3 regions of the Microbispora sp. H10830 genome follow, and region 1 is predicted to be linked to each of the others. Evidence: riboswitches for the same ligand, from Rfam matches in the RefSeq annotation. Region 1 holds a riboswitch; each other region holds the start of a gene.
What was found. Region 1 has a riboswitch for cyclic di-AMP ahead of HHX35_RS23960 (CHAP domain-containing protein). Riboswitches for the same ligand answer to the same signal wherever they lie in the genome.
Positions count from the first base shown of each region.

Region 2: it holds a riboswitch for cyclic di-AMP, as region 1 does, so the genes downstream of both, HHX35_RS08055 (C40 family peptidase) here and HHX35_RS23960 (CHAP domain-containing protein) in region 1, are expected to answer to the same signal.
Region 3: it holds a riboswitch for cyclic di-AMP, as region 1 does, so the genes downstream of both, HHX35_RS01980 (C40 family peptidase) here and HHX35_RS23960 (CHAP domain-containing protein) in region 1, are expected to answer to the same signal.

Region 1 covers NZ_JABBWX010000009.1:304,558-308,630, forward strand. Annotated here, with positions in the region: gene HHX35_RS23945 (hypothetical protein) at 1-385, opposite strand, end outside; gene HHX35_RS23950 (response regulator transcription factor) at 541-1,194, shown strand; gene HHX35_RS23955 (HAMP domain-containing sensor histidine kinase) at 1,191-2,360, shown strand; cyclic di-AMP (ydaO/yuaA leader) riboswitch at 2,567-2,700, shown strand; gene HHX35_RS23960 (CHAP domain-containing protein) at 2,715-3,401, shown strand; gene HHX35_RS23965 (helix-turn-helix transcriptional regulator) at 3,516-3,863, shown strand; partial or broken gene HHX35_RS23970 (pyridoxal phosphate-dependent decarboxylase family protein) at 3,919-4,073, opposite strand, start outside.
Region 2 covers NZ_JABBWX010000002.1:684,189-688,261, forward strand. Annotated here, with positions in the region: gene HHX35_RS08045 (alpha/beta fold hydrolase) at 1-767, opposite strand, end outside; gene HHX35_RS08050 (MarR family winged helix-turn-helix transcriptional regulator) at 829-1,245, shown strand; gene HHX35_RS08055 (C40 family peptidase) at 1,337-1,870, opposite strand; cyclic di-AMP (ydaO/yuaA leader) riboswitch at 1,965-2,122, opposite strand; gene HHX35_RS08060 (MarR family winged helix-turn-helix transcriptional regulator) at 2,459-2,899, opposite strand; gene HHX35_RS08065 (isochorismatase family protein) at 2,958-3,500, shown strand; gene HHX35_RS08070 (hypothetical protein) at 3,542-4,073, opposite strand, start outside.
Region 3 covers NZ_JABBWX010000001.1:429,317-433,389, reverse strand. Annotated here, with positions in the region: gene HHX35_RS01990 (NYN domain-containing protein) at 1-493, shown strand, start outside; gene HHX35_RS01985 (C40 family peptidase) at 643-1,605, shown strand; cyclic di-AMP (ydaO/yuaA leader) riboswitch at 1,920-2,074, shown strand; gene HHX35_RS01980 (C40 family peptidase) at 2,149-2,718, shown strand; gene HHX35_RS01975 (hypothetical protein) at 2,822-3,736, shown strand; gene HHX35_RS01970 (glycosyltransferase family 4 protein) at 3,840-4,073, shown strand, end outside.

The sequences.
Region 1 (4,073 bases):
GGTCGCGCGCCTCGGGGTCGTCGCCGCCGAGCTTGTCGCCGACCGCGTCCTTCATGAAGTGCTGGCAGGCCTGCATGGCCTTCTGCATCGAGGCCTCGTCGCCCTTCTTGCCCATGATTCGGACGCGGCCGTCGGGACCGGGGTCGGGCACGTCCACTCCGTGCTCGCGCATGCACTGGGCGAACTTGAGCTGGGCCTCCTGGCGGTCAACCGTGGCCGACGCCGACGGCCTGGCCGTCGCGCCGCCCGCCGTGCCCGGCCTGGCGCCGCCCGCGCTGGCGATCCCGTCGTCCGCGGGGGCCGCGCCGCAGCCGGCCAGTGCCAGTGCGAGCCCCAGTGTGAGCCCCAGTGCCGGGCCCAGCGCGCGCAGTTGTCGTATGCGCATGGGTCGTTCCTCCTCTGTCGTTCCTTCTCATCCGGGGCGTTCACCCGGGACGGGGCCCAACTCCAGCGGAGGCGGTGCTAAACGCGGATAAGCGAGATCCGCTTATCCGCGGCTAACACCGCCTGCGCCACTCTCGGAGCGAGCGGGAGGTTGGGATGCGGGTGCTCGTGGTCGAGGACGAGGAACAGCTGGCCGAGGCCGTCGCACGGGGGCTGCGGCTGCACGCGATCGCGGTGGACGTGGCCTACGACGGTCAGGAGGCGCTTGAGCTGGCCGCCTACGTCGACTACGACGTGGTCGTGCTCGACCGCGACCTGCCCGAGGTGCACGGCGACGAGGTGTGCCGGGAACTGGTCACGGCCAGCGGGACCGGCCGCATCCTCATGCTGACGGCGGCCGGGCGGGTGCGGGACCGGGTCGGGGGTCTGTCCCTGGGCGCCGACGACTACCTGGTCAAGCCCTTCGCGTTCGCCGAGCTGGTGGCCCGGATCCGGGCGCTGGCCCGGCGCTCGCCCCGGGTGGTGCCGCCCGTGCTGGAGCGGGCCGGGATCCGGCTCGACCCCGCCCGCCGTACGGTGGTGCGCGACGGGCGTGAGGTGGCGCTGGGCCGCAAGGAGTTCGACGTGCTGCGCGAGCTCATGTGCGCCGGCGGAGGGCTGGTGACCTCGGCCCGGCTGCGCGCGAGCGTGTGGGACGAGCACGCCGACGCCGGCACGGGCGTGCTGCGCGTCACGATCACCTCGCTGCGCCGCAAGCTGGGCGAGCCCGCGGTTATCGAGAACGTGCCGGGCCGGGGGTACCGGCTGTGACCCGCGTCCTGTCCCCGTGGAGCAGGCTCGGCCTGCGCATGCGGCTCACCCTGCTGTACGGCGGGCTGTTCTTCCTGGCGGGGTCGGTGCTGCTGTGGTTCACCCACCTGCTCACCGCGCGGGCGCTCAACCAGCGGTTCGTGGTGGCGGTGGCGTCGAAGGTGACCGGTACCCCCCAAACCGTGTTCGGGGGCAGGTTGCCCGACAGCGACATGCTCGCGCAGCGGGTGCGCACCAACGTCGAGCAGGGGGCGGCCGACGTGCTGACCGACGTGCTCAGGTCGTCGGTGATCGTCATGGTCCTGGTGGGGGTCGTCGCGGTGGTGCTGGGCTACCTGGTGGCCGACCGTGCCCTGCGCCCGCTGGACCGGGTGACCGAGACCGCGCAGCGGCTGTCGGAGAGCACGCTGCACGAGCGGATCGAGCTGCGCGGGCCGCAGGACGAGGTCAAGCGGCTCGCCGACACCTTCGACGCGATGCTCGACCGGCTGCACGGGGTGTTCGACGCCCAGCGCAGGTTCATCGCCAACGCCTCCCACGAGCTGCGCACCCCGCTGGCGGTCAACCGTACGGTCCTGGAGGTGTCGCTGGAGGAGCCGGCGGCGTCGGAGGACCTCAAGGCGCTGGCCCGCACGCTGCTCGGCACCAACGCGAGGTACGAGCGGCTGATCGAGGGCCTGCTCATGCTGGCGCAGTCGGAGCAGGAGCTGGCGGCCCGCAAGCCGGTCGACCTGCGGCAGGTCGTCCGCATGGCGATGGAGCAGATCGACCTGCAGCCGCGCCGCAGGAAGGTGGTCGTCCACGAGGACCTGTGCCCGGCGGTCGCGCACGGCGACCCGCTGTTCCTCGAACGCTGCCTGGTCAACCTGCTGGAGAACGCGATCAAGTACAACGTGCGGGACGGGGAGGTCTGGGTCCGGTTGCGGGAGGAGGAGGCCGGGGTGAGCGTGACGGTGGAGAACACCGGGCCCCTGGTCCCGCCATACGAGGTGGACGACCTGTTCGAGCCGTTCCGCCGGCTCGGCGGCGACCGCGTCCGCTCCGCCCGGGGGGCGGGGCTGGGCCTGTCCATCGTCCGGGCCATCGCCGTGGCGCACGGCGGCGAGGTGGAGGCGCTCGCCCGGCCGGAGGGCGGCCTGACGGTGACCGTACGCCTGCCCGGGTGAGCCCGGATTCTCCTGCCGCCGGTGATCGCGGCGCGCCCGCTACCCGTCCGCGCCAGGTTTGCTGCCTACTGCCCAGTAAAATCTGAGTTGTTCTAACTTGACCGGTTTGACCTGGTCTATTACGTTTTAGGCATCTCAGGGCGCACTTGCTCATCTCAATGGTCAAGAAGCCCTCCTCAGACCGACGCGGCCGGCCGACCCGGCCTGCCGCCCGGCCGCCGAGTCCGCGTCCGCGCGGAGCCGGGGACCCACCTCTCCTGGGGTGAATCGGCATGCGTGCCGTAGGGCGACTTCCAGCCCGAACCCGTCAGCTAACCCGGTAGGCGGCATGGAAGTAAGGGAGTACGCCCCACCATGCACGTCCTCAACACCTGTCTTCGCGCTGCCCTCGCGGGCGGGGCACTGGCCTCGGCGGTGCTGATCGCGTCGCCGGCAGCGCACGCGGACAACCCGGCCACCGGCAAGGGCGCGGCGGCCGCGAAGTCCATGTCCGAGATCGCCTCCACGCTGCCCAAGGTCAGCGCGACCGACGTGCTGACCCTGGCCAGGAGCCAGGTCGGGATCAGCGAGAACGCCAACGGCGGCGGGACCAAGTTCCAGCAGTGGTACATGTCCACTCCCCGCGCCCGCGAGACGCTCGCCCGCGACGGCGGCACGCTCAAGGGCTACCTCAACGCGGCCTGGTGCGACATGTTCGTCTCGTGGGTGGGACAGCAGCTCGGCATCGGTCCGGTCATGGGCTCCGACGCCTACACCGTGGAGCACGCCCGCTGGTTCGCCGACCACGGCCGCTGGGGCCGCACGCCCAAGCCGGGCGCGGTGGTGTTCTTCAACTGGAACGGCAGCAAGGACATCGACGACGTCGAGCACGTCGGGTTCGTCGTCAAGGACAACGGCGACGGCACGATCCGGACAATCGAGGGCAACACCGGCGACGGCGGTGCCGTCGAGGCCCGCACCCGTCCCACCTGGCAGGTGGCCGGATATGGCTACCCGATGTATCCCGGGGACGCATCCGCATCCGCATCCGCCTCCTCCTGACGGACGACCGCCCCGAAGCGCGCCGGTGATCCCGGCGCGCTTCGCCGTCCCCACCGAGAGCGTCCGGCTCCCTCCAAATTGACCTATATAAGCGTGAGCTGCGAGCCTGGCGGCATGCACGCGTTCGACGTCCTCGGTGATCCGGTGCGCCGCCGGATCCTGGAACTGCTCGCCGAGGGAGAGCGCCCCGCCGGGGAGATCGGCGCGATCGTGCAGGAGGAGTTCGGGATCTCCCAGCCCGGGGTGTCCCAGCACCTGCGCGTGCTGCGGGAAAGCGGCTTCGCGACGGTCCGGGCCGAGGGCACCCGGCGCCTGTACGCCGTCGACCCCGCGCCGCTGCGCGAGGTCGACATCTGGCTCGACCACTTCCGCCGCTTCTGGAACCAGCGCCTGGACGCCCTGGGCACCGAACTCGCCCGCGGCAGGCGGGAGCGCCGCCTGCGGGACGACTCCCGTCCGTGAATCGTGCGCACCTGACGCATGGCCGTACCAGCCCGCCGGTGCGGGGTCACCGCGATCACGGTGCCTGGGTGCCCGAACCGACCAGGTAAGGGGCGGCGTAGGACATCGCCGCCGCGTGCACGGCGGGCCGGGCGCAGAACGCGAAGCCCGAGTCGTACGGGAGGTTCAGCCATTTGTGGCCGTCGCAGGCCCAGGAGTCGGCCAGCTCCA
Region 2 (4,073 bases), on a different contig from region 1:
GCGGCTGCCCGCAGATAGTCGTCGATCGCGGTGAAGGCGGCTGCCGGCTGTTCGATGTGCGGCAGATGGCCGGCCTCCGGAATCACCTCCAGCCGTCCGTTTCCGAAGGCGTCGGCGTAGGCGGCGCCGTAAGCGGGGGTGACGATCCGGTCGCTTTCCCCCCACAGCAGGAGAGCGGGTACGTCGACGTGTCGCAGCCGGCGGAGCAGTTTGGGGTCGTGCATGTAGGGGTCGCCGGCCAGCGTGCGCATGGTGGCCATGTCGGCTGCCCGGCGCGCGAGTTGGTCGGCGGGAACGCCGGCCGGATCGGCGTAGAAGCGCTGCGAGTCGTGCCAGGCGTACTCGGCGACGCCGCGGGCGTCGAGGGAGAAGAAGTCGCGGATCGGCTGGCCGGGGATGTGCACGCCGACGGCGTCGATCAGCACCAGTCCGGTGATGATCCCCGCGGTGTCGCGTACGGCCATCTCGGCGGCGGTCCAGCCGCCGAGGGAGGAGCCGACGACGAGGACGTCGCGCAGTCCGAGCCGATGCAGGTAGTGCAGGTAGGCCAGGGCGAGGTCGTCTATGCCGGTGAGCCATAAGGGGCGGTGGGTGCCGTCCCAGCCGGGGTGCACCGGCGTGATGGTGTGCGTCGTCCGGCGAAGGTGCTGGGCGAGTCCGGCGACGGTTGCGGGGCCGCCGCCGCCGTGCAGGATCAGGGCCGGTCTGCCGGTTCCGGCCTCCGACACCGTGAGGGACAGGTCGTCGTAGAGCGGGATGGTGTTCATGGGCCCAGCATAACTAAGGATATTTATTTAAAGTAGCTTAGTCTCGTACTAGACTCATGCCGTGCATGGCGATCTGCAAGAACTCGGACGAGCGGTGAAGCAGGCCCAGTATCGGCAGCACCGGGCCCTGGAGAGCGGGCTCTCGGCGATCGGCGCGACGCTGGCCCAGTGGGACGCCCTCCGGGCGATCAGCCGTTCTCCCGGCGCGTCGGCCCGGGAACTGGCCGCGGCGACCTTCCAGACCGAGCAGGCATTCGGAACCCTCGCCGGGCGCCTGGTGGCCCAGGGGTGGATCGAGCGCCGGCCCGGGCGCGGCCGGCGCATCGAGCACCATCTCACCCCTTCCGGGGAGCGAGTCCTGGAAGCCGGGCACAAGGTCGCCGACGAGGTGCTCGCCAGGTGTTACATCCCGTTGTCGGACGGGGACCGCGGGACCCTGCTGGCCCTGCTCCAGCGCCTCATCGCGAAGGACGCGTAGTCTCCGGCTCCTGGTCGGCCCTCGGCGGAGACGCCCCGGACGGCGGCACGCCTCGGGGCATCTCCGGCGAGGATGTCTCCGCGGCCCAGGGTCAGACGCCGGGGCGCACGGCGGCGAGGAAGCTGCTCCTCCAGTAACCGTTGAGCCTGTCGACGCTGACCACCGCGCCGCTGTGGGGAGCGCTGATCACCTTCTTGTGCCCTATGTACATGCCCACGTGGCCGCCGCCACTGGTGAAGATGAGGTCGCCGGGCTTGAGATGCGCCAGGGAGACCCTCTTCTTGACGGCGTCGAGCATCGACCACGTCGTGCGCGGGAGCTTGACGCCGGCCTTGCGCCAGGCGAACTGGACCAGCCCGGAGCAGTCGAACGCCCGTGGGCCCGTGGCGCCCCATATGTACGGATCGCCGAGGTGCTTCTTCGCCACCTTGATGGCGTGATCGGCCTTCTCCTGCTGGCGGGCCGACTTGGTGAGCTTCGTGTTCGCGGAGTCATTCGCCGTGGACGCCGTGGGAGCCTCGCCGTTGTACGGGGTGGTCACCGTGGCGGGGGGCTCGGGTGGGATGACCGCCGGGGCCGAGGGCGGGGCTGTCGCCGACGCGGCGGACGCGGGGAGTGCGCTCAATGCTCCTGTGGAGGCGGTGAGCGCTGCGCTACTGAGAGTGACACAGGCAACGCGGAGCAGAGTGGTGGAGTTGGTGAACAGGGGATCTCTCCCTAGGGTCTTCCGCTTGCGCCTACCGGGTTAGCTGACGGATTCGGGCAGGGAAGTCGCCCTACGGCGCTGGCGCGCCGATTCACCCCAGACCTTCGTCGAAGGTCGATTGGTTCCCCGGCTCCGAGCCTCCTTGCTGCACGGATTCGGCATCACCGGCGCCCAGGGGGGCGGAGAGGACGTGGCGACGGTGACAGTGGATGGTCGTCTCGAACACGGCCGGGCCGGGTTCGTAACGACGGCGTCACATGGACCCCGTCGCAGGGCAAGGAAACTACCAAGTTGCCCCATATTGGCGCAAAGGGCACCAAAAGGATAAGAGTCACGTAAAAAGGATCAAAAGCACAAAACCGCAGGTCGCAGCGGTCATAAGAGGGAAGATGTGGCCCTCGTCACACTCGTCAAGCGTCACCAGGTCACCTGGGCGCGCGCATGTAGACCGCGAACGGCTCGCAGGGATGACCTGCGCCGGCCGGGCGGTGAGGAGGCGCTGGTCGTCTAGTCCGCGGGCAGGCCGTTGCGGCGGGCCAGCGTGCCCAGAACGCTCCGCAGTGCCTCCGTCTCCTCGGGGCTGAGGCCGCCGGTCAGTTCCGTGTCGATTTCGGCCGCCGCCGCGGTGCACGTGGCCAGCAACTCCCGGCCCTCTTCGGTGAGCGCGAGCGTCTGCCTGCGCCGGTCCACGGGGTCGCGTTCCCGCCGTACGGCGCCGAGCTCCTCCAGGCGGTCGGCGAGCGACACCACCAGGCTGGGCGCCACGTTCATGAGCTTGGCGATGTCGAGCTGAGAGGTCGCCGTTCCGGACTCCAGCAGTGCCAGCAGTCCCACGTGCTTGGGCTTGAGTCCGTGGGTGGCCAGGCGTGCCGAGAACCGCTCGGTCATCACGGCCCCCAGTGTGCCGAGCCGGAAGGCCAGCGTGGAGGTCAGCTTGACACCGTTCATGCCTTCAATGCTACCGTATTCATACGATTCAAGCTCTGAATGATTAGGAGTCAGAACGATGTTGATCCCCTCCTCCGTCCACGTGGTGTTCGCCGACCTCCAGGACGGCATCGTCGACGCCAGTGTCACCAACCCGGCCTCTTCCATCCGCCGGGCGGCCAAGGTCCTGAACGGGCTCGTCACAGCCCTCGACATCCCGTTCACCGTCTCGGCCGCGCCTCGCCCGGGCGGCCCCGTGATGATCGAGGAGGTGCCGGACAGCGAGCCGTACGTGCGCACCGGACCGTCCTGCTGGGACGACGCCGCCTGGCGTGAGGCCGTCGTGTCCGCCGGCCGCCCCACCCTGGTGATCTGCGGGGTGACCACCGAGATCGTGGTGCTGCGCACCGCCCTCGACGCGCTCACGCATGGCCTCGACGTGCAGGTCCTGGTAGACGCCTGCGGAGGCATCACCGCCCGCACCGAAGACGCCGCCCTGCGGCAGATCGAGGCCGCGGGCGGCGTGGTGACCTCCGTGGCGGGTTTCGCCGCCGACATGGTGCGCGACTTCACCACGCCCACCGGCCGGCAGGTCATCGCCGCCCTGCACCAGTTGGTGTGACCCGCCGCATCACCGGTTCACGGCGGGCCGACGTCAGGCGGTTACCGCGTACGCCAGAACGTGCCGTTGGCCGAGGGGTCGTCGGGGTCGCCCTGCGGCACGGTGAATCCCGCACCCCACACCGTCGCCGTCCCGGGCCTGCGCGCGATCGAGAACAGGACGGCGTCCGTGCCGGCCTTCCGGGGGACCGGGGTGCTCCGCCACGCCGAACCCGTGACGTGCCACAGAGTGGAGTTCCAGTTGCCCTGCACGACCCACACGCCGCCCGTGCCGTCGGGCTCCACCTCCGTGTACGGCTGCGCGTTGGCGGCGCCGATCGAGGTGGTCCATGAGCTGCCGTTCCAGCGCATGACCAGGGTGCGGTTGTAGGTCACGTCGTCACCCTCGTCGTCGGCGCCTTCCCAGCTGACGCCGCCGACGGCCCACACGTTGCCGGGGCCCACGACGGCGATGTCGTTGAGGACCGCGGCGGCGTCGGGAGCGGGAAGCTCGACCGCGGGCGTGGGCACCAGCGCCCAGGACCTTCCGTTCCACCGCATGATCGCGGGACGGTCGCCCTTGGTCCCCGCCGCC
Region 3 (4,073 bases), on a different contig from region 1:
GCCGGCCGACTACGTGAACGCGGTGCTGCCGGGCGAGCCGGGCGTGACGGCCGTGCCCGCGCGGGCGCTGGCCAACGACGATCCGCAGCTCCTCGACCAGCTCCTGGCCATCCCTCATCTGCATCTGATCGTCGACGGCTACAACGTGACCAAGACCGGTTACCCGTCGCTGACCCTCGCCGACCAGCGGGCCCGGTTGCTGACCGGGCTCGGCGGGCTCGCCGTGCAGACGCGGGCGGAGGTGACGTGCGTGTTCGACGGCGCCGAGCTGAACGGGCCCGTCCAGGTGTCCGCGCCGCGCGGGGTGCGGGTGATGTTCAGCGCGCCCGGGGAGATCGCCGACGACCTCATCCGCACGCTGGTGCGGGCGGAGCCGCCGGGCCGGGCCATCGCCGTGGTCTCCTCCGACCGGGAGGTGGCCGAGTCGGTGCGCCGCATGGGTGCCCGGCCGGTGCCCTCGCTCCTGTTGCTGCGCCGTCTCGGCCGGAGCTGAAGCGCCGTACGCGCGCTCCGGACCGGCGTCGTCACGGTGAGTGATGACTGCCGCGAATACCTGCGAATAGGTTGAAGCATCAAGATCGCCTAGATAGAGTCGCGCCGCAGGTTTCGTTGATCTAAGAGGTTGATCCTCAAGGGGGCTCAGTGCGAGGGCGTGTGCCGGTGGCCGCCGGTCTGGCCGCCGTGGTCCTGCTGACGCCGATGGCGGGCGCGCAGGCGGATCCGAAGCCCACAGTCGCGCAGGCCAAGGCGAAGCTGAGCAAGCTCAACGAGCAGGCCGACAAGCTCGTGGACCGCTACAACGCGGCCAACGAGAAGTGGAAGAAGGCGAGGGAGAAGTACCTCGCGATCAACGGCGACTACAAGAAGCAGAACGTCCGGGTCGAGGCGCTGCGCTCCGGGCTGGTCTCGATGGCCGTCAGCAGCTACCAGGTCGGCGAGATGGGGTCGTGGGGCGGCGTCTTCTACAGCTCCAACCCCGATGCGATGCTCAGCGGCCTCGCCACGCTCAACCACATGTCGGCCGAGCGGGCCGGGCGGCTCCGGGAGTACGAGGGCGCCATCAAGGACCTCAAGGACCGCCGCGACCAGAGCAAGGTGGTGTACAAGGAGGCCACCGACGTCAGGGGCGAGCTCGCCGACGAGAAGGACAAGGTCGACAAGCTCGTCCGTGAGCAGATGAAGCTGCTGCGCTCGCTCGGGACGTACAACCCCGGCAACCCCAACAGCGCGGGAGTCGTCTACGCCGGGCCGGCGTCCGGCAACGCGCTGTCGGCCCTCCAGTTCGCCTACAAGCAGGTCGGCAAGCCCTACCGTTACGGGGGCACCGGACCGGACTCCTGGGACTGCTCGGGGCTCGTGCAGGCCGCGTGGGCGGCGGCGGGCGTGACGCTGCCCCGGACCAGCTACGAACAGTGGGCCTGGGGCGCGAGCCGCAGGGTCTCGCTGGACGAGCTCCAGCCGGGTGACCTGCTCTGGCACGCCGGGTACGGGCACGTCGGCATCTACGCCGGCGACGGCAAGGTCGTCCATGCCCCCCAGACCGGCGACGTTGTGAAGATTGTCACACTCGCCGAGTATCACGCGATCGGAGCTGTGCGCCCCTGAGGGCCCGGCCATGTTCGTGATCTCTGTGCCTTTTGTGGCTTCTGTGACCCGATTTGGTCGTTGTTGCCGAGATTGTGAGCAGAGTCACACTTAGCCGTTTGCGGTGCGGGTAAGCTGCGCTTTCTTCTCGGCGGCCTTCGTTATCCGATCTTTATCCGGCGGTGGGGCTTTGCCGAACGCGGCGGGACCTCGGTAGCTTCTGGGCCGCGGCGAGCACACCTCGCCGCGGCGCACCCGGTCGGCCGGCCGGGGCGCGCAGTCATCCACCGTCATCGGCGTCCTCCATCACCCTCCCCTTCGCGGGATCCCCCGACGCCGGTGGCCTGCCGAGTCCGTGCAGTCAGGAGGCACGGAGCCGGGGAACCATCGACCTTCACGCGAAGGTCCGGGGTGAATCGGCGCATCGCGCGCCGTAGGGCGACTTCCCCGCCCGAACCCGTCAGCTAACCCGGTAGGCGTGAGCGGAAGACCCGAGGAGAGATCCTGTCTACCACCCCCGCTAGCCTGTCCCGTCTTGCCCGAATTGCCCTTGGTAGTGCCGCTTTGACGGCATCCGTAGGGGTCGCCGGAGCACATCCGGCGGCGGCCGACACGGTGACGGTCACGGTCGTCAAGACGGCCACAGCGACGAAGACGGCCACGAAGACGGGCACCGCGACGAGCGCGAAAACCGCCGCCCGCAAGGCCGCCGCGAAGAAGCAGACCAAGAAGCACGCCGCCAAGCGGAAGATCAGCAGGGCCTCGCTCCAGCGGGTCAAGGCCCAGCGCGCGGTGAAGGCCGCGGAGAAGCAGATCGGCGACCCCTACCGCTACGGGGCCACGGGACCGGGCGCGTTCGACTGCTCGGGCCTGGTCCAGTACGCCTGGCGCAAGGCGGGCGTACGGCTGCCGCGCACGACGTGGTCCATCCGCGGCGCGGTCAGGAAGAAGGTGTCCTGGGGTCACTTCGAGCCGGGTGACCTGATCTTCACCAGCGGCGGCGGCCACGTCGGCATGTACGTCGGGCACGGCAGGATGATCCACGCTCCGCACACCGGCACGCGGGTCCGGATCGACAAGCTGGACGCCTACCGGAGGAGCACCTTCGTGGGTGCCGTCCGTCCCGGCGTCTGACGGGCACCGGTCACCAGCCCCCTCGACCGGCGCCGTCCTCACGGCCCCGTCCACCTCGCCGAGGTGGACGGGGCCGTGGCACGTGCTGGTTACCATGCACGGCGTGACTGTCACGAGCGCCGCGCCCGGGGGCGTGCCGGGCGCGCGCGCCGAGGCCGATCGGCGCCGGCCCGAGGTTCCGCCCCACGGGGTCCGTCCCCGCCGGATCGCGGCCGTGGCCGCCGCGCTGGCCGCGCTGCTCGCCGGGCCCGCCGGCGCGGCCCCGCCCGACCCGCTGCTTCCCCTGCGACTGGACGCCCGGGCCGCCGTGCGGGAGCACCCGGGCATGTGGATCGGTGCCTCCGTCGCCCGCGGCGGGCGTGCCGTCGTCGTCGGGTCGCCCCGGCCGCTGGTCGCCGAGATCGCCGCGCTGGCCGATCGCGCGGGCCGCACGGTCACGAGGATCTGGGGCGGGTACGGCGGCGCGGTGGTGCTCGTGCCGCGCACCGAGGAGCAGGCCGCCGTGCTGGCGGAGCCGGCGAAGGTGGACGGCCTGGCGGCCGTCGCCACCGGCGGCCGCGTGATCGTGCAGCCGGCGGCGTTCGCCCGTCTGTCCGCGACCGGCCGCCTGGTCGTCGTGACCCACGAGCTGACGCACGTCGCGACCGCCGGTCCCCGCGCGGTGCCGATGTGGCTCATGGAAGGCTTCGCCGACTACATGGGCTACCTGGACAGCGGACTGCCGGTCCGTACGGTCGCCGCCGAACTGGCCGCCGACGTGGCCGCCGGGAGGCCGGCGCTGAACGGCCTGCCCGGGCCCGCCGACTTCGCCGCCAGGCCCGCCCAGGCGTACGAGGAGGCGTGGCTCGCCTGTCGCTACGTCGCGGCCCGGTTCGGCGAGCGGAGGCTGGTCGCCCTCTACCGCGCCGCGCTGCGCGAGGGGATCGGCGCCGCGCTGCGGGAGGTTCTCGGGCTGTCCGCCGACGGCCTGACCCGCGAATGGCGGTCGTACGCGCGCGAGCGGCTCGCCCGGTCCTGATCTCCACAGGGCGCCCGATCTCCATGAGGTGCGGGTGCGATCGCGGCTGCGACAATGCGTTCTCGGGCGGCGCGGGCGGACCGCGCGGGCAGCGGGGGTGAGGATGACGAAGCGGACGCTGATCGTCACGAACGACTTCCCGCCCAGACCGGGCGGCATCCAGGCGTTCGTGCACGGCCTCGCCTCGCGCAGGCCGCCCGGCTCCGTGGTCGTGTACGCCCCGCGCTGGAAGGGGTGTGAGGAGTTCGACGCCCGCCAGCCGTACGAGGTGGTCCGTCATCCCTCCTCGCTGATGCTGCCGACGCGCTCGGTGGCGAGGAGGGCGGCGGCGCTGGTC